One region of the Streptomyces sp. NPDC030814 genome, then DNA from elsewhere that is predicted to be linked to it. Evidence: predicted binding sites of a transcription regulator. Region 1 holds the regulator's gene; the other holds the start of a gene.
What was found. Region 1 encodes HspR, which represses chaperone genes until heat shock. Its sites were predicted from a motif close to TTGAGNNNNNNNNNCTCAA; they were not measured.
Positions count from the first base shown of each region.

Region 2: dnaK (molecular chaperone DnaK) is a predicted target of HspR. The motif match lies at 4,208-4,226, and genes of this name have one in related genera.

Region 1 covers NZ_JBVIDX010000006.1:397,024-404,592, reverse strand. Annotated here, with positions in the region: gene dnaK (molecular chaperone DnaK) at 1-1,683, shown strand, start outside; gene grpE (nucleotide exchange factor GrpE) at 1,680-2,357, shown strand; gene dnaJ (molecular chaperone DnaJ) at 2,400-3,578, shown strand; gene ACZ43N_RS16640 (heat shock protein transcriptional repressor HspR) at 3,586-4,044, shown strand; gene ACZ43N_RS16635 (hypothetical protein) at 4,166-4,309, shown strand; gene ACZ43N_RS16630 (hypothetical protein) at 4,332-4,622, shown strand; gene ACZ43N_RS16625 (helix-turn-helix transcriptional regulator) at 4,632-5,666, opposite strand; gene ACZ43N_RS16620 (helix-turn-helix domain-containing protein) at 6,089-6,334, shown strand; gene ACZ43N_RS16615 (hypothetical protein) at 6,464-7,114, opposite strand; gene ACZ43N_RS16610 (ABC transporter ATP-binding protein) at 7,183-7,569, opposite strand, start outside.
Region 2 covers NZ_JBVIDX010000002.1:19,556-27,124, forward strand. Annotated here, with positions in the region: gene ACZ43N_RS03615 (ATP-binding protein) at 1-781, shown strand, start outside; gene ACZ43N_RS03620 (vWA domain-containing protein) at 778-2,589, shown strand; gene ACZ43N_RS03625 (OsmC family protein) at 2,764-3,192, shown strand; gene ACZ43N_RS03630 (hypothetical protein) at 3,295-3,717, shown strand; gene ACZ43N_RS03635 (hypothetical protein) at 3,771-4,145, shown strand; gene dnaK (molecular chaperone DnaK) at 4,335-6,206, shown strand; gene ACZ43N_RS03645 (hypothetical protein) at 6,296-6,445, shown strand; gene ACZ43N_RS03650 (helix-turn-helix domain-containing protein) at 6,583-7,446, opposite strand.

The sequences.
Region 1 (7,569 bases):
AAGCGCCAGGCGGTCACGAACGTGGACCGGACGATCAGGTCCGTGAAGCGTCACATGGGTACGGACTGGAAGATCGAGCTGGACGGCAAGCCGTTCAACCCGCAGCAGATCTCCGCGTTCATCCTCCAGAAGCTGAAGCGGGACGCCGAGGCGTACCTGGGCGAGAAGGTCACGGACGCGGTCATCACCGTTCCCGCGTACTTCAACGACTCCGAGCGGCAGGCGACGAAGGAGGCCGGTGAGATCGCCGGTCTCAACGTCCTGCGCATCGTCAACGAGCCCACCGCCGCCGCCCTGGCCTACGGTCTCGACAAGGACGACCAGACCATCCTCGTCTTCGACCTCGGTGGCGGCACCTTCGACGTGTCGCTACTGGAGATCGGTGACGGCGTCGTCGAGGTGAAGGCCACCAACGGTGACAACCACCTCGGTGGTGACGACTGGGACCAGCGCGTCGTCGACTACCTGGTGCAGCAGTTCAAGGCCGGCCACGGCGTGGACCTCGCCAAGGACAAGATGGCGCTGCAGCGTCTGCGCGAGGCCGCCGAGAAGGCGAAGATCGAGCTGTCCTCCTCCACGGAGACCTCGATCAACCTGCCGTACATCACCGCCTCCGCCGAGGGCCCCCTGCACCTCGACGAGAAGCTCACCCGCGCCCAGTTCCAGCAGCTGACCGCGGACCTGCTGGAGCGCTGCAAGACGCCGTTCCACAACGTCATCAAGGACGCCGGGATCAACCTCTCCGAGATCGACCACGTCGTTCTCGTCGGTGGCTCCACCCGTATGCCCGCCGTCGCCGAGCTCGTCAAGGAGCTGACCGGCGGCAAGGAGGCCAACAAGGGTGTGAACCCGGACGAGGTCGTCGCCATCGGTGCCTCGCTCCAGGCCGGTGTCCTCAAGGGTGAGGTCAAGGACGTCCTGCTCCTCGACGTGACCCCGCTGTCCCTCGGTATCGAGACCAAGGGCGGCATCATGACCAAGCTCATCGAGCGCAACACCACGATCCCGACCAAGCGGTCCGAGATCTTCACCACGGCCGAGGACAACCAGCCGTCCGTGCAGATCCAGGTCTACCAGGGTGAGCGCGAGATCGCGGCGTACAACAAGAAGCTCGGGATGTTCGAGCTGACCGGTCTGCCGCCGGCGCCCCGCGGTGTCCCGCAGATCGAGGTGTCCTTCGACATCGACGCCAACGGCATCATGCACGTGACCGCCAAGGACCTGGGCACGGGCAAGGAGCAGAAGATGACCGTCACCGGCGGCTCCTCGCTGCCGAAGGACGAGGTCGACCGGATGCGCCAGGAGGCCGAGCAGTACGCGGAGGAGGACCAGAAGCGTCGCGAGGCCGCCGAGACCCGCAACCAGGGCGAGCAGCTCGTCTACCAGACCGAGAAGTTCCTCAAGGACAACGAGGACAAGGTCCCCGGCGAGATCAAGACCGAGGTCGAGGCCGCCGTCGGCGAGCTGAAGGAAGCCCTCAAGGGCGAGGACACCGCCGAGATCCGCACGGCCACCGAGAAGGTCGCCGCCGTCTCGCAGAAGCTCGGCCAGGCCCTGTACGCCGACGCGCAGGCCGCGCAGGCCGCGGGCGGCCCCGAGGGTGCCGCCGCCGGCGCCAAGGCCGACGACGACGTCGTCGACGCCGAGATCGTCGACGAGGACCGGAAGGACGGTGCCGCGTGACGGAGGAGACCCCGGGCTTCGACGAGCAGCAGCCGCAAGGTCAGCCGCAGCAGCCCGACGTCCCCTCCGGCTCCGAGGACGCCGAGCCGAAGGCCGCCCCCCAGGAGGGGGCGGCCCCGGCCGGGGACACGGCAGCGACGGCCCAGGTGGCCGGCCTGACGGCCCAGCTGGACCAGGTGCGTACGGCGCTCGGTGAGCGCACGGCGGACCTCCAGCGGCTCCAGGCCGAGTACCAGAACTACCGTCGGCGGGTCGAGCGGGACCGGATCACGGTCAAGGAGATCGCCGTGGCGAACCTCCTGACCGAGCTCCTGCCCGTGCTCGACGACATCGGCCGCGCGCGGGAACACGGCGAACTCGTCGGCGGATTCAAGTCCGTCGCGGAGTCGCTGGAGACCGTCGCGGCGAAGATGGGCCTCCAGCAGTTCGGCAAGGAGGGCGAGCCCTTCGACCCGACGATCCACGAGGCCCTGATGCACAGCTACGCGCCGGACGTCACCGAGACGACGTGCGTGGCGATTCTCCAGCCGGGGTATCGCATCGGCGAACGGACCATCCGCCCCGCGCGGGTGGCCGTGGCCGAACCCCAGCCGGGGGCGCAGACAGTCAAGGCGGACTCCGAGTCCGCGGAGACGGCCGACGACAAGGAGAGCGGTGGCCCGGACGAGGGCTGACGGCGACGACGCGAAGAACGAGGGGAAGGAGGGACGTCGGGGATGAGCACCAAGGACTTCATCGAGAAGGACTACTACAAGGTCCTCGGCGTCCCCAAGGACGCCACCGAGGCCGAGATCAAGAAGGCGTACCGGAAGCTCGCCCGCGAGTTCCACCCGGACGCCAACAAGGGCAACGCCAGGGCCGAGGAGCGGTTCAAGGAGATCTCCGAGGCGAACGACGTCCTCGGCGACCCCAAGAAGCGCAAGGAGTACGACGACGCCCGCGCGCTCTTCGGCAACGGCGGCTTCCGTCCGGGCCCCGGCGCCGGCGGCGGCACGTTCAACTTCGACCTGGGCGACCTCTTCGGAGGCGGTGCCCAGGGCGGACAGGGAGCGGGCGGCTTCGGCGGCGGGCTCGGTGATGTCTTCGGGGGCCTGTTCAACCGGGGCAGCTCCGGCACCACGCGGGTGCAGCCCCGGCGCGGCCAGGACATCGAGTCCGAGGTCACGCTGAGCTTCACCGAGGCCATCGAGGGCGCGACCGTGCCGCTGCGGATGTCCTCGCAGTCCCCGTGCAAGGCGTGTTCGGGCACCGGCGACGCCGACGGCACCCCCCGGGTGTGCCCGACGTGCGTCGGTACCGGCCAGGTCGCGCGGGGCTCCGGCGGCGGTTTCTCCCTGACGGACCCCTGCCCGGACTGCAAGGGCCGGGGCCTGATCGCCGAGAACCCCTGCGACATCTGCAAGGGCTCCGGCCGGGCCAAGTCGTCCCGCACCATGCAGGTCCGCATCCCGGCAGGGGTCGCCGACGGGCAGCGGATCCGGCTGCGCGGCAAGGGCGCGCCCGGCGAGCGGGGCGGTCCGGCGGGCGACCTGTACGTGGTCGTGCACGTCGACGCGCACCCGGTGTTCGGGCGCAAGGACGACAACCTCACGGTGACCGTGCCGGTGACCTACCCGGAGGCGGCGCTCGGCGGGGAGGTCAGGGTTCCGACCCTGGGCGGACCGCCGGTCACCCTGAAACTGCCCCCGGGCACCCCCAACGGCCGTACGATGCGGGCCCGTGGCAAGGGAGCGGTCCGTAAGGACGGCACCCGCGGGGACCTGCTGATCACGGTCGAGGTGAGTGTCCCGAAGGACCTTTCGGGGAAGGCTCGTGACGCCCTGGAGGCGTATCGCGAGGCGACCGCGGGCGAGGACCCGCGGGCGGAGCTGTTCCAGGCCGCGAAGGGAGCATGACCACACCATGGACACATCCGGCCGCCGTCGAAACCCCTATGAGCTGACGGAAGAGACACCGGTGTACGTCATCTCGGTGGCCGCCCAGCTATCCGGTCTGCACCCGCAGACCCTGCGCCAGTACGACCGCCTCGGCCTGGTCTCGCCCGACCGCACCGCCGGGCGCGGTCGGCGCTACTCGGCCCGCGACATCGAACTGCTGCGTACGGTCCAGCAGTTGTCACAGGACGAGGGCATCAACCTGGCCGGCATCAAGCGCATCATCGAGCTGGAGAACCAGGTCGCGGCCCTCCAGGCGAGGGTCGTCGAGCTGGAGACCGCGCTCGACGGTGCCGCCGCGGCGATGCAGCAGCGCGAGGCCGCGGTGCACGCCTCGTACCGGCGTGACCTGGTGCCCTACCAGGAGGCGCAGCGGACGAGCGCGCTGGTGGTGTGGCGGCCCAAGCGGCAGCAGACCTCGGACTGAGAAGCCGTCCGTGAGCCGGGACCTGGCAGCAAAGTGCCTGGCAGCAAGTGTCCTGCCCGGTGCAGCATCCTGACATCGCGGAGCCTTCAGACGGGGTGTGCCCGCTGGCAGAGTCGTGGTCATGAAGAACACGGGGAACACGGGGAACACACGCATCATCAGGACACTGTCGGCGCTCGCGCTCGTCATGGCGCTGCCGCTGGGAGTGACGGTGGCCGCCAAGTCGGGGCCGTCGGTCGCGCTGTCCGTCAACGGCTGGCAGTGAGCCGGCGGGACGAACGGACGGGATGACGACCGTGGAGTTCCAGGACGGGACGTTCCGGGACGGGGAGTTCCGGGAACTGGTGCTGGTCCGCAGGGCGCCCGGTGACGCACCGGCGGCGACGGCCGTGATCAGGGTCCTCGGCAAACTGCCCGGGGGCTGGGAACACGCCTGGCGACTCGACGAGGACGGGGGCCGGATCCACCTTCGGATCCGGCCCCCGTCCGGTTCGCCGGCCCACGCCGTACGGGACTGGCTGACCGAGGCCCTCGACGACCCGGCCCTGCACAGCTGGCGGGCCGCCGGGGCGCCCTGACCGGCGGGGTCAGATCCAGCCCCGCTCCCTGGCCAGCAGGGCCGCGTGCGGACGGTTGCTGGCGTTCAGGGTGCGCAGGACGTCGGCGACGTGCCGGCGGTAGGTGCGCAGGGAGACACCGAGTTCGCGGGCTCCGATCTCGTCCTTGGTGACCCGGCACATCGACTTCAGGACCTCCAGCTCCATCGGGCTCAGGGTCTCGGTGTCGGGTTCCGGGGCGCCGAGCAGATCGGTGAGGTCCGTGGCCTGGTCCCAGATCTTCTCGAAGAGGGCCAGGATGCTGGCCACCAGACCTGGTTCCTGTGCGACCAGCGCGCCCCGCGAGGTGTCCGAGGGGTCCGCCGGGACCAGCGCGGTGTGCCGGTCGTAGACGAGGACCCGCTCGGCGATGTCGGCGGCGACCCTGATCCGCGCGCCCTGCGCGTTCAGTTCGCGCAGATAGGCGGCGGTCGCCGGATCCGCCAGGGCGTCCTTGAGGACCACGCTGCGGATGTGGACCCCCCGGCGCAGACAGCGGCTGTCCAGCGGCCGCGCGTGGGCGATGTTCTCCCGGGTGAGCGCCCGGTAGGGCTCGACGGAGAGGATCTCCTTGCGGGCGAAGAACGCCAGGTCGTCGATCCGGTCGCGGATCTGCGCGAGGTTCGTCATCCGCTCCACGCCGCCGCCGGCCTGGGTGTGGGCGCCCTGCTCGGCGCGGAGTTCGGCGACGAGGTGACGAGGCCGGGTCACCTGCTGCAACTCGTGGTGCAGCTCGCTCAGCCGTCGGTCGGTGAGCAGACCGACGGCCACCTCGGGGTCCGCCGCGGTCAGGGTGCCTGCGGTCCCGCTCTCGGCGGCGGCCGGGTCCTGAGCCGCCCCTTCCGTGCGGCGGAGCAGGCCCAGTTCCGTCAGCCGCCGCAGCACCGCCTCGACGTCGCCCTGCGACGCGTGGAGCAGGAGGTGGATGTCCTCCGTCGTGGTCCCCGGGTTCCTCAGGAAGTGCCGGTAGACGCGCTCCTCCATCGCGGTGAGCCCCAGCAGGCCCATGCTGCCCGCATTGTTCATCCTTCCCCCCGTGTTCTTCCCGTACGGCCCGGGCCGGTGGCCGGTATCGCGCGGGTGTGGCTGGTCGGGGCCACGGCGATACGGAATCCACCGAAATGATCGGGACTCAGAGTAATGCGTTGGTCAAGGCTTCGCCCGGTCACGGCGGCACACCGTGGAAGGTGTGGCGAACGTGTGACGGACGAGCCCGGGCCAGGACACGAACGAACGGCGTTGGCCGAAAGTTTCGCTCGCAGCATGGTGCCGCGCCGGTGCAGCAAGCTGCGCCCCGCGGCACGGGATCTGGCCGAAAGCGCTTGGCAGGCTGGAACCCGTCGGACAGGAACCGATGCACGTCGGACACGAACCGATGGATGCGCACGGATTCCCCGGCCACGAGCCGAGGGAAGCCGACACGACCGAACACAACCAGGGGGACACACATGGCTGTTGTCGTACAGGAGGACGCGCTCGACTTCTCCGCGCTGACCGACCGCGAACGGGAGGTCCTGCTGCTGCTCGCGACGGGCGAGCAGAACCGCTGGCTCGCCCGCCGTCTGGGCATCGCGGAGCGCACGGTGCGGGCCCACACCGCCAGCATCGTGCGCAAGCTCGACCTCAAGTCCCGGTTCGAGGCGGCGATCGTCTCGCACCTGTACGCGGACGACATCAGGGGAACCTGCGGCTGACCTCCGCGGGGGACGTCATGAGGCCCTGCCGGTACTGGGGAGTACCGGCAGGGCCCTCTGCGTCGTGTGTCCAGGGGCTGTCCCGTCATACGCGCGCCCACCGGGAATCACGGGACAGCCCTCGTGGCGTCAGCCGGGCAGCAGGTCGCCGACCATCTCGATCGCCGTCATCCACAGGGGCTGGGCCCCCGTGCCGAACGCGGCGGCCAGCGCGTAGCCGAGGGCCGCGTCCAGCGCCTCCGGCTCGGCGTCCTCGCGCCACTCCACCAGGACCTTCCCGTCGCCGTCGGAGGAGAAGTCCCCGAGGTACGCCCCGGCCCGCACCAGCCGGCTGCCCGGGATGGAGTCGGGCACCAGCCGCCAGGAGCGCTCCGCGTACCGCACGTCGACGCGGTACGAGCGCCGGGTCAGCCGGCCCTTGGCGGGGTCGATCACCGCCTCCTCGCCGTCGACGGTCAGGGTGAGCCGCGCACCGTCACGGGTGCCGACCGGTATGTGGTCCTCGCCCTCCGTCCCCTCGGCCCGCCACAGTTCGACCTTCGGCACCCGCTCGCCCGTCACCGTGACCTCGCCCCGCTCGGCGTCCAGCCGGACGGTGAGCGCGCCGAACCGGTCGTCCTCGATGACGTGCTCGGCCACGGGCCTGGGCCCGCTCTCCTCGTACGCGTCCGCGTCGTCGTGGTCGTCGTAGTCGTCGTACGCGTGGTCCTCGTGGGGGTCGTACGCGTCCTCGTCGGTCTTCTTGGCGAGCGAGGTCGTGGGGGCCGGGTCCTTCGGCATTGCGGTGTTCCTTCACTGTGGGGGTCTGACGGCGGTCAGTACGTCAGGTAGGACGGAGCGCGGGGTTCTCACGCTCCCGTGGCGGTCAGCTGGGTGGCGGCGAGATCCCGGTACAGCTCGTCCCTGCCCAGGAGTTCCCCGTGCCGGCCATGGTCGCGCACCCGCCCGCCGGCGAGCAGCACCATGTGGTCGGCGGAGGTCACCGTGGACAGCCGGTGGGCGATCAGCAGCACCGTGCAGTGCTCGGCGGCCCGCTCCACGGTGTGCCGCAGCGCCGTCTCGCTGAGACCGTCGAGGTGGGCGGTCGCCTCGTCGAGCAGCAGCACCTGGGGGCGGCGCAGCAGTGCGCGGGCGATGGCGAGGCGCTGGCGTTCCCCGCCGGACAGCGCGAGACCGCGGGCGCCGACCTGGGTGTCGAGGCCCTCCGGCAGCCGGGCCACGAGCGAGTCGAGCAG
Region 2 (7,569 bases), on a different contig from region 1:
GCTGAACGCGGCGACCCCGGACGTGCAGAAGGCGTTCTACTCGCTGATCCTCGACCGCCGCATCGGCACCTACGAACTGCCGAAGGGCTCCATCGTCATCGGCGCCGGCAACCGCGCCACCGACAATGCCCTCGCCCGCCCCATCGCCTCCGCGCTGATCAACCGTCTCACCCACGTCCACCTGGAGGCGTCCGCGAAGGACTGGCTGGCGTGGGCGGCGGGCAGAGGCATCCACCCCTGGATCGTCGACCACCTCACCGACCGCCCCGACCACCTGTGGTCCAAGCCGCCGAAGACCGAGGAGGCGTTCTCCACCCCGCGCTCCTGGCACATGCTCTCCGACGCCCTGCACTCCTTCGGGCAGGGCGTCGACGAGGACACCCTCCAGGTGCTCGCACACGGCACGCTGACGCCCGCCCACGCGGTCGCCTTCTGCGGCTACGTCAAGGTCGTGCGCAGCCGCTTCGGCATCGAGGCCATCCTCAAGGGCGACGCCCGCTGGCCCAGCCGGATGGAGGACCGCGACCTGTTGTACTTCCTCGCCGACTCCTTCCGCGGCCGGCTCATCAAGGACCTGCCCGCCAGCAAGCAGCACATGTCGGCGAACGGCCGACAGACCGCGTACCGCGCCAAGTCCCTGCTGGTGCAGCTCGCCGAGATCTCCGTCGAGGTCGCCCAGACCGTCATCGCCTCCGACGCCGACGGCCACCCCGTGCTGCCCGCCTGGTTCCTGGTGGAGGCGGCCCGCGACATGCCCCGGCTGGTGGAGGCCCGCCGATGAGCCGCAACGGCGCGAAGAACCAGGGCAAGGGCCGCAAGAAGCGGGACATCGCGGGCGCCGCCTACTCCGCGGGCCTGGCGCTGGTGCGGGCCAACCCGGCGCTGCGCTCCATGGGGCTCACCCACTGCCGCGACGAGAACTGCGAGCTGGCGCCCCGCGACGGCCTCGTCCGCGTCGACTCAGAGGGTCAGGTGCACGCCCACCCCGACCGGCTCGCCGAGCCCGGCGCCTGGGCCTGGGCCCTCGCCCACGCCACTCTCCACGTCGGCTTCGGGCACGTCCCGGCCGCCACGGGGGAGCGCGAGCAGCCCGACCGGTTCGACCTCGCCGCCCGCTGCGTCGTCGTCAACCGCTTCCTGCTCAGCTTCCCCATCGGTGAGGCCCCCGAGCACCTGCCCGCCTCCTATCCGGACGGCGACGAGGAGCAGCTCGCCACACGCTGGCGCCGCGACGGACTGCCCACGGCGTACGAGCGCTGCGGCACCGCCGACAGCGAGCCCGACCAGATCCTGCTGACCTGGCCGAAGTGGGCGGGACAGCTCCCGGACTGGCAGCTCGCGTTCGCCCACGCCCTCGCCGGGACCATGTCCGCCGCGATGGACATGGCGGGCGGCCGCCGTGACTCCCTGGACGGCGAGCCGGTCCGCAAACGGCCCTGGGAGGAGGCGCTCAGCTGGTTCATCTCCTCCTACCCGCTGCTCGGCGGCATCGCCTCCGGAATGAAGATCATCGCCAAGGCGGACATCGCCCACGCCCACGACATCGCCATCGCGGCCGTCGACGCGGACGCCGGCGAGATCTACGTCAACCCGCTCCGCGACTTCGAGGACGAGGAGTGGCGGTTCATCCTGGCCCACGAGATGCTGCACGCCGCCCTGCGCCACGGCGACCGCTGCGGCGCCCGCGACCCGTACCTGTTCAACATCGCCGCCGACTACGTCATCAACGGCTGGCTGCGCGAGATGCAGGTCGGCACCATGCCCGAGGGACTGCTGTACGACCCCGAGCTGAAAGATCTGTCCGCCGAGGAGGTCTACGACCGCATCGCCGACGACCTGCGCCGCAAGCGCCGTCTGTCCACCCTGCGCGGCAAGGGCACGGGCGACATCCTGAGCGGACCGCTCGGCACCCCCGGCGACTACGTCGACCTCGACGAGTTCTACCGCCGCGGCCTCGGCCGGGGACTGGACCTGCACCAGCAGCAGGAGCGCGGGTACCTTCCGGGCGGCCTGGTCGAGGAGATCCGCGCCCTCACCCATCCGCCCCTGCCGTGGGACGCGCAACTCGCCCGCTGGTTCGACGAGTTCGTGCCCCGCCCCGAGCCCGTACGGAGCTACGCGCGCCCCTCGCGCCGCCAGTCCGCCACCCCCGACATCCCCCGCGCCGGACGCTGCTTCCCGCCCGAGGAGGTCGCCCGCTGCACCTTCGGCGTCGTCCTCGACACCTCCGGCTCCATGAACCGGGTCCTGCTCGGCAAGGCCCTCGGCGCCATCGCCTCCTACGCCGAGGCCCGCGACGTACCGGCCGCGCGGGTCGTCTTCTGCGACACGGCCCCCCACGACGCGGGCTATGTCCCGGTCACGGAGATCGCCGGGCGCGTCCGCGTCCACGGTCGCGGCGGCACCGTACTCCAGCCCGGCATCGACCTGTTGCAACGCGCCGACGACTTCCCGCCGGGCGCGCCCCTCCTCGTCATCACCGACGGCTGGTGCGACGCCCTGCGCGTACGACGCGAGCACGCCTATCTGATCCCGCAGGGCGCCCGCCTGCCGTTCACCGCCCGCGGACCGGTGTTCCGGGTGCAGTGAGCGGGCACCGAACTCGACCGGTACGTGGCGCGGGCGCCGAACTCGACCTCTACGCCGGGCGAACGAGCGGTCGACCGCGGCGGGCCTCCGCCCCGTCGGCTGGGTCCGGGGCGGCTCGATGTGATCGGATGGGGCCGACCCCGTTGGAACGGGACCCACGTGAAAGGAAGAACCGTGGCTACCACGCGCTCCGCACACACCGTATGGGAAGGCAACCTGCTCGAGGGCAACGGTGTCGTCACCTTCGACTCGTCCGGCGCCATCGCCGAGCAGCCGGTGACGTGGGCCGCTCGCACGCAGGAGGCGAACGGCAAGACCAGCCCCGAGGAGCTGATCGCGGCCGCCCACTCCAGCTGCTTCTCGATGGCGTTCTCGCACGCCCTCGCCGGCGCCGGCACGCCGCCCACCAAGCTCGTCACCTCCGCCGACGTGACGTTCCAGCCGGGTGAGGGCATCACCGGCATCCACATCACCGTCGAGGGCGAGGTGCCCGGTCTCGACGAGGCGGGCTTCGTCGCGGCGGCCGAGAACGCCAAGGTGAACTGCCCCGTCAGCCAGGCCCTCAAGGCCGTGCCGATCACCCTGTCGGCAAAGCTGGCCTGACCCGCGGGCTCACGGCGGCCGGACCAGCCACCCCGTCGGGGCGGTGGTCCGGCCGTCGGCGTCCTGATGCGCGCGCCGGCCCGGCACGAGCACATTGGGCGCATGAGTGACGACTCACAGCCAGGGCTCGACGCGGAGCTCAGAATCGCCGTCGCCTTCACCGGCGGCCTCAGCCTCGCCGTCCGGATGGGCGGCGTGGCCCGGGAACTGAACCTGCTGATGACCGCCGCGCGCGCCGACTCCTCCGACACGCCCGCCGGGCTGGTGCGCGCCTGCTACAAGCGACTGCTCGACCTGCTGCGGCTCGACGTCGGCGTCGACGTGCTCTCCGGCACGAGCGCGGGCGGGATCAACGCGGCCTTCCTGGGCCTGGCCACCGTGGGCGGCTGTGACCTGGGCGGACTGCGGTCGCTGTGGCTGGACGAGGGCGCGCTGGGAAGCCTCCTGCGCGACCTGGACGAGCCGCGACCGCCCTCACTTTCGGCCCTGGGCCCCACCGGGAGCCCGCCGAACTGGACTTCCTGACGGCGGGCGACCGGGCGGAGCTGCCCGCGAGCCTGCCGCTGACGTCGATGTGGGTGGCCCACGGCATCCAGCGGCTGATCGCGGCGGAGGAGCTGCCCTGTGTCGCCGAGCAGGCCGAGGCGGACCAGAAAGCGGTCGGCGCCCTGGCCGCGGCCGACTTCCTCAGGCACTACCGGCGGCGCTACCCCGACTCCCGGCAGCCGGTGGAACCGGAGACGGTCGACGGGTTCCTCCGCGCCTGCCGGATCCCGGAGGAGACCTTCCGGCGGGAGAAGGACAGCAGGCTGGTGAAGCACACCGTCTCGCACACCGCCGTGGTGACGGCGAACGCGGTGCGCACGGTGGTCGACCGGTGGTACTGGCGCCTGCTCTTCGGCGGTGTGAGCCGGGCCCTGCGCCTGGCGCACGCCGTGCGCAGACGCGCTTAGGGCCTTCCGACCGCACGCCCTCCACGGGTGCCCCCGCCGGGAGCATGCCGCCCTACGCCCCATTGACAAGAGCCCACTCAAGATTTGTGCTGGTGGTAGGAACCACGGGTGTGGGAGCCACACATGTGGGGCCCCCGGGTGGGAGCCACGGGCGGAACCTTGGCGGAACCTTGCGGGAAGGGGACGGCGATGGGGCGTGCGGTCGGGATCGATCTGGGGACGACGAACTCTGTGGTGGCCGTGCTGGAGGGCGGTGAGCCGACCGTCGTCGCCAACGCGGAGGGCCAGCGGACCACCCCCTCCGTGGTGGCCTTCGCCAAGAACGGCGAGGTCCTCGTGGGTGAGGTCGCCAAGCGGCAGGCCGTGACGAACGTGGAGCGCACCGCGCGCTCCGTCAAACGCCATATGGGCGACGGGGGCTGGCGATTCCCCGAGCACGGCTCCGTGGATGGCACCCGCCTTCGGGCCCAGGAACTGTCCGCGCGAGTGCTCCAGAAGCTCAAGCGGGACGCCGAGGCGTATCTCGGCGACGACGTCACCGACGCGGTGATCACCGTGCCCGCGTACTTCGACGACTCCCAGCGGCAGGCCACCAAGGAGGCGGGGGAGATCGCCGGGCTCAAGGTCCTGCGGATCATCAACGAGCCCACGGCCGCGGCCCTCGCGTACGGCCTCGACCGGGGTGAGGAGCAGACCGTCCTCGTCTTCGACCTCGGCGGCGGCACCTTCGACGTCTCGCTGCTGGAGATCGGTGACGGGGTCATCGAGGTCAAGGCCACCAACGGGGACACGCATCTCGGCGGCGACGACTGGGACCAGCGGGTCGTCGAGTACCTCGTCAAGAAGTTCAAGGGGCAGCACGGCATCGACCTCGGCAACGACAAGATGGCGCTCCAACGGCTCCGGGAAGGCGCCGAGAAGGCCAAGATCGAGCTCTCCAGCTCCTCCGAGACATCCATCAACCTCCCGTATGTCACCGCCTCCGCCGAGGGGCCGCTGCATCTGGAGGAGCGGCTGACGCGCGCCCAGTTCCAGGAGCTGACGGCCGATCTGCTCGACCGCTGCAGGACGCCGTTCCACCAGGCCGTGAAGGACGCCGGGGTGAAGCTCTCCGCCATCGACCACGTCATCCTCGTCGGCGGCTCGACCCGGATGCCCGCCGTGACCGATCTGGTGAAGGAACTCACCGGGAAGGACCCGCACAAGGGCGTGAACCCCGACGAGGTGGTGGCCGTGGGAGCGGCGCTCCAGGCGGGTGTCATCCGCGGTGACGTGAAGGACGTCCTGCTGCTCGACGTCACCCCGCTGTCCCTGGGCATCGAGACCAAGGGCGGCATCATGACCAAGCTGATCGAGCGCAACACCACGATCCCGACCCGGCGTTCGGAGATCTTCACCACGGCCGCCGACAACCAGCCCTCGGTCGGCATCCAGGTCTACCAGGGGGAGCGGGAGATCGCCGCGTACAACAAGAAGCTCGGCGTCTTCGACCTCACGGGCCTTCCCCCGGCGCCGCGCGGGGTCCCGCAGATCGAGGTGGCGTTCGACATCGACGCCGACGGGATCATGCATGTCTCGGCGAAGGACCTGGCCACCGGTCGCGAACAGAAGATGACCGTGACCGGTGGTTCCGCCCTGCCCAAGGACGACATCGACCGGATGATGCGGGAGGCCGAGCAGTACGCGGAGGAGGACCGGCGGCGCCGGGAGGCCGCGGAGACCCGCAACCAGGCGGAGCAACTCGTCTACCAGACCGAGCGGTTCATCCGGGACAACGAGGAGCGGGTACCGGCCGACATCCGCGGCGAGGTCGAGGCCGCCGCGACCGAGCTGAAGCAGCTCCTCGACCACCCCGAGGACACGGCCGCACTCCGGGCAGGCATCGACAAGCTCGCCACGGTGAGCCAGCGCATGGGCCAGGCGATGTACGCGACAGCCTCCGGGCCCTCCGGCTCCTCCGCCGAGGAGCCGCGCACCGCCTCCGGCCCCGCCGAGGAGGAGGGCGTCGTGGACGCGGAGATCGTCGACGACGAGAAGAACACGAAGGGGGGCGCGGCGTGAGGTGAGCCGGTGGTGACCGCCGTGCCCGCTCCGCCATCGCGTCGACGAACCGGCCGGGCCCGGTCCGGGAACGGCCGAGTTCGGTGCGCATGGCCTCGATCGACTCACGTGCGTCCACGGTGGCTGCGGGGTCGTGGGCGGCGGCCCAGTCGGCGTACGTGGTCGAGGCGTGCGGCCCCGTGGTCGGCGGCAGTGACTCCACCGCGGCGATCATGCCGGGATCGTCGCACGCCCACTGACACGCACGCCCTCGGAGGGGTTCACCGGCTCGCGGCAGACCTTCCCGGACACGACCCGACGGCCGTCGTCGGTGGGACGGTCGCACGCAGGGCACTCGGTCGACCGCATGACGGGCCCGGATCGATCGCCGGCAGGCTCAGTACCTGTCGCGGTACCGCCGCAGGATCTCACGGGTGCGTTCCGCCGAGGCCGCGTGTGCGGCCATGTGGTCGAGGACCTCCAGGTGGAGGGCGACCTCGCGCCGGGAGTCGAGGTAGAGCGCGCCGGTGAGGTACTCCGTGTAGACCATGTCGGGGAGCTCGGGCTCCGCGAAGCGGAAGAGGGAGAACGGGGCGTAGGTGCCCGGGTGGGGGCCGGCGGCGAACTCGGCGACCTGGAGGATGACGTGGTCCTTCTCGGTGGCCTCCAGCAGCCGGTCGATCTGGTCGCGCATGACCTGGGAGCGGATGCTCACCGGCCGTCTGAGCGCCGTCTCGTCCATGATCACCCACAGGTGCGGAGGGCTCTCCCGGGTGAGGAGCTTCTGCCGGGCCATGCGCAGCGACACATGCCGCTCGATGGTCTCGGGGCCGGTCTGGCCGAGGGTTCCGGCCTCCATCACGGCCCGGGCGTACTCCTCGGTCTGGAGCATGCCGGGCACGAAGTGCGGCTCGTACTGCCGGATCAGATGCGCCGCGCCCTCCAGGCTCACGTACAGGCTGAACCAGTCGGGCAGCACATCGTGGAACCGCTGCCACCAGCCGGGCTTGTTCGCCTCCTCGGCGAGTTTCACGAACGAGGCGACGTCTGCCTCGGCGACGCCGTACGTGGTGAGCAGGACCTGTACGTACGGGATCTTCAGCGCGACGTCCGCGGTCTCCATGCGCCGTACGGTCGCCGGGGCGACCCTCAGCACGCGCGCGGCCTCCTCGCGCTTGAGACCGGCGGCCTCGCGCAGTTCCTGGAGCCGTCTGCCGAGCACCACCTGACCGACGGTGGGCGCGGGCCGCCGCTCACTCACGCCACGCCTCCCCACGCGCCGAAGTACGCGTCCAGTCTGTCATGTTCCGATGCACATCTCATGAGGCCGACCGGAACGGGGGAGTCCCCGGTCCCCGTTCGACCACGGCGTCGCCGTGGCGGA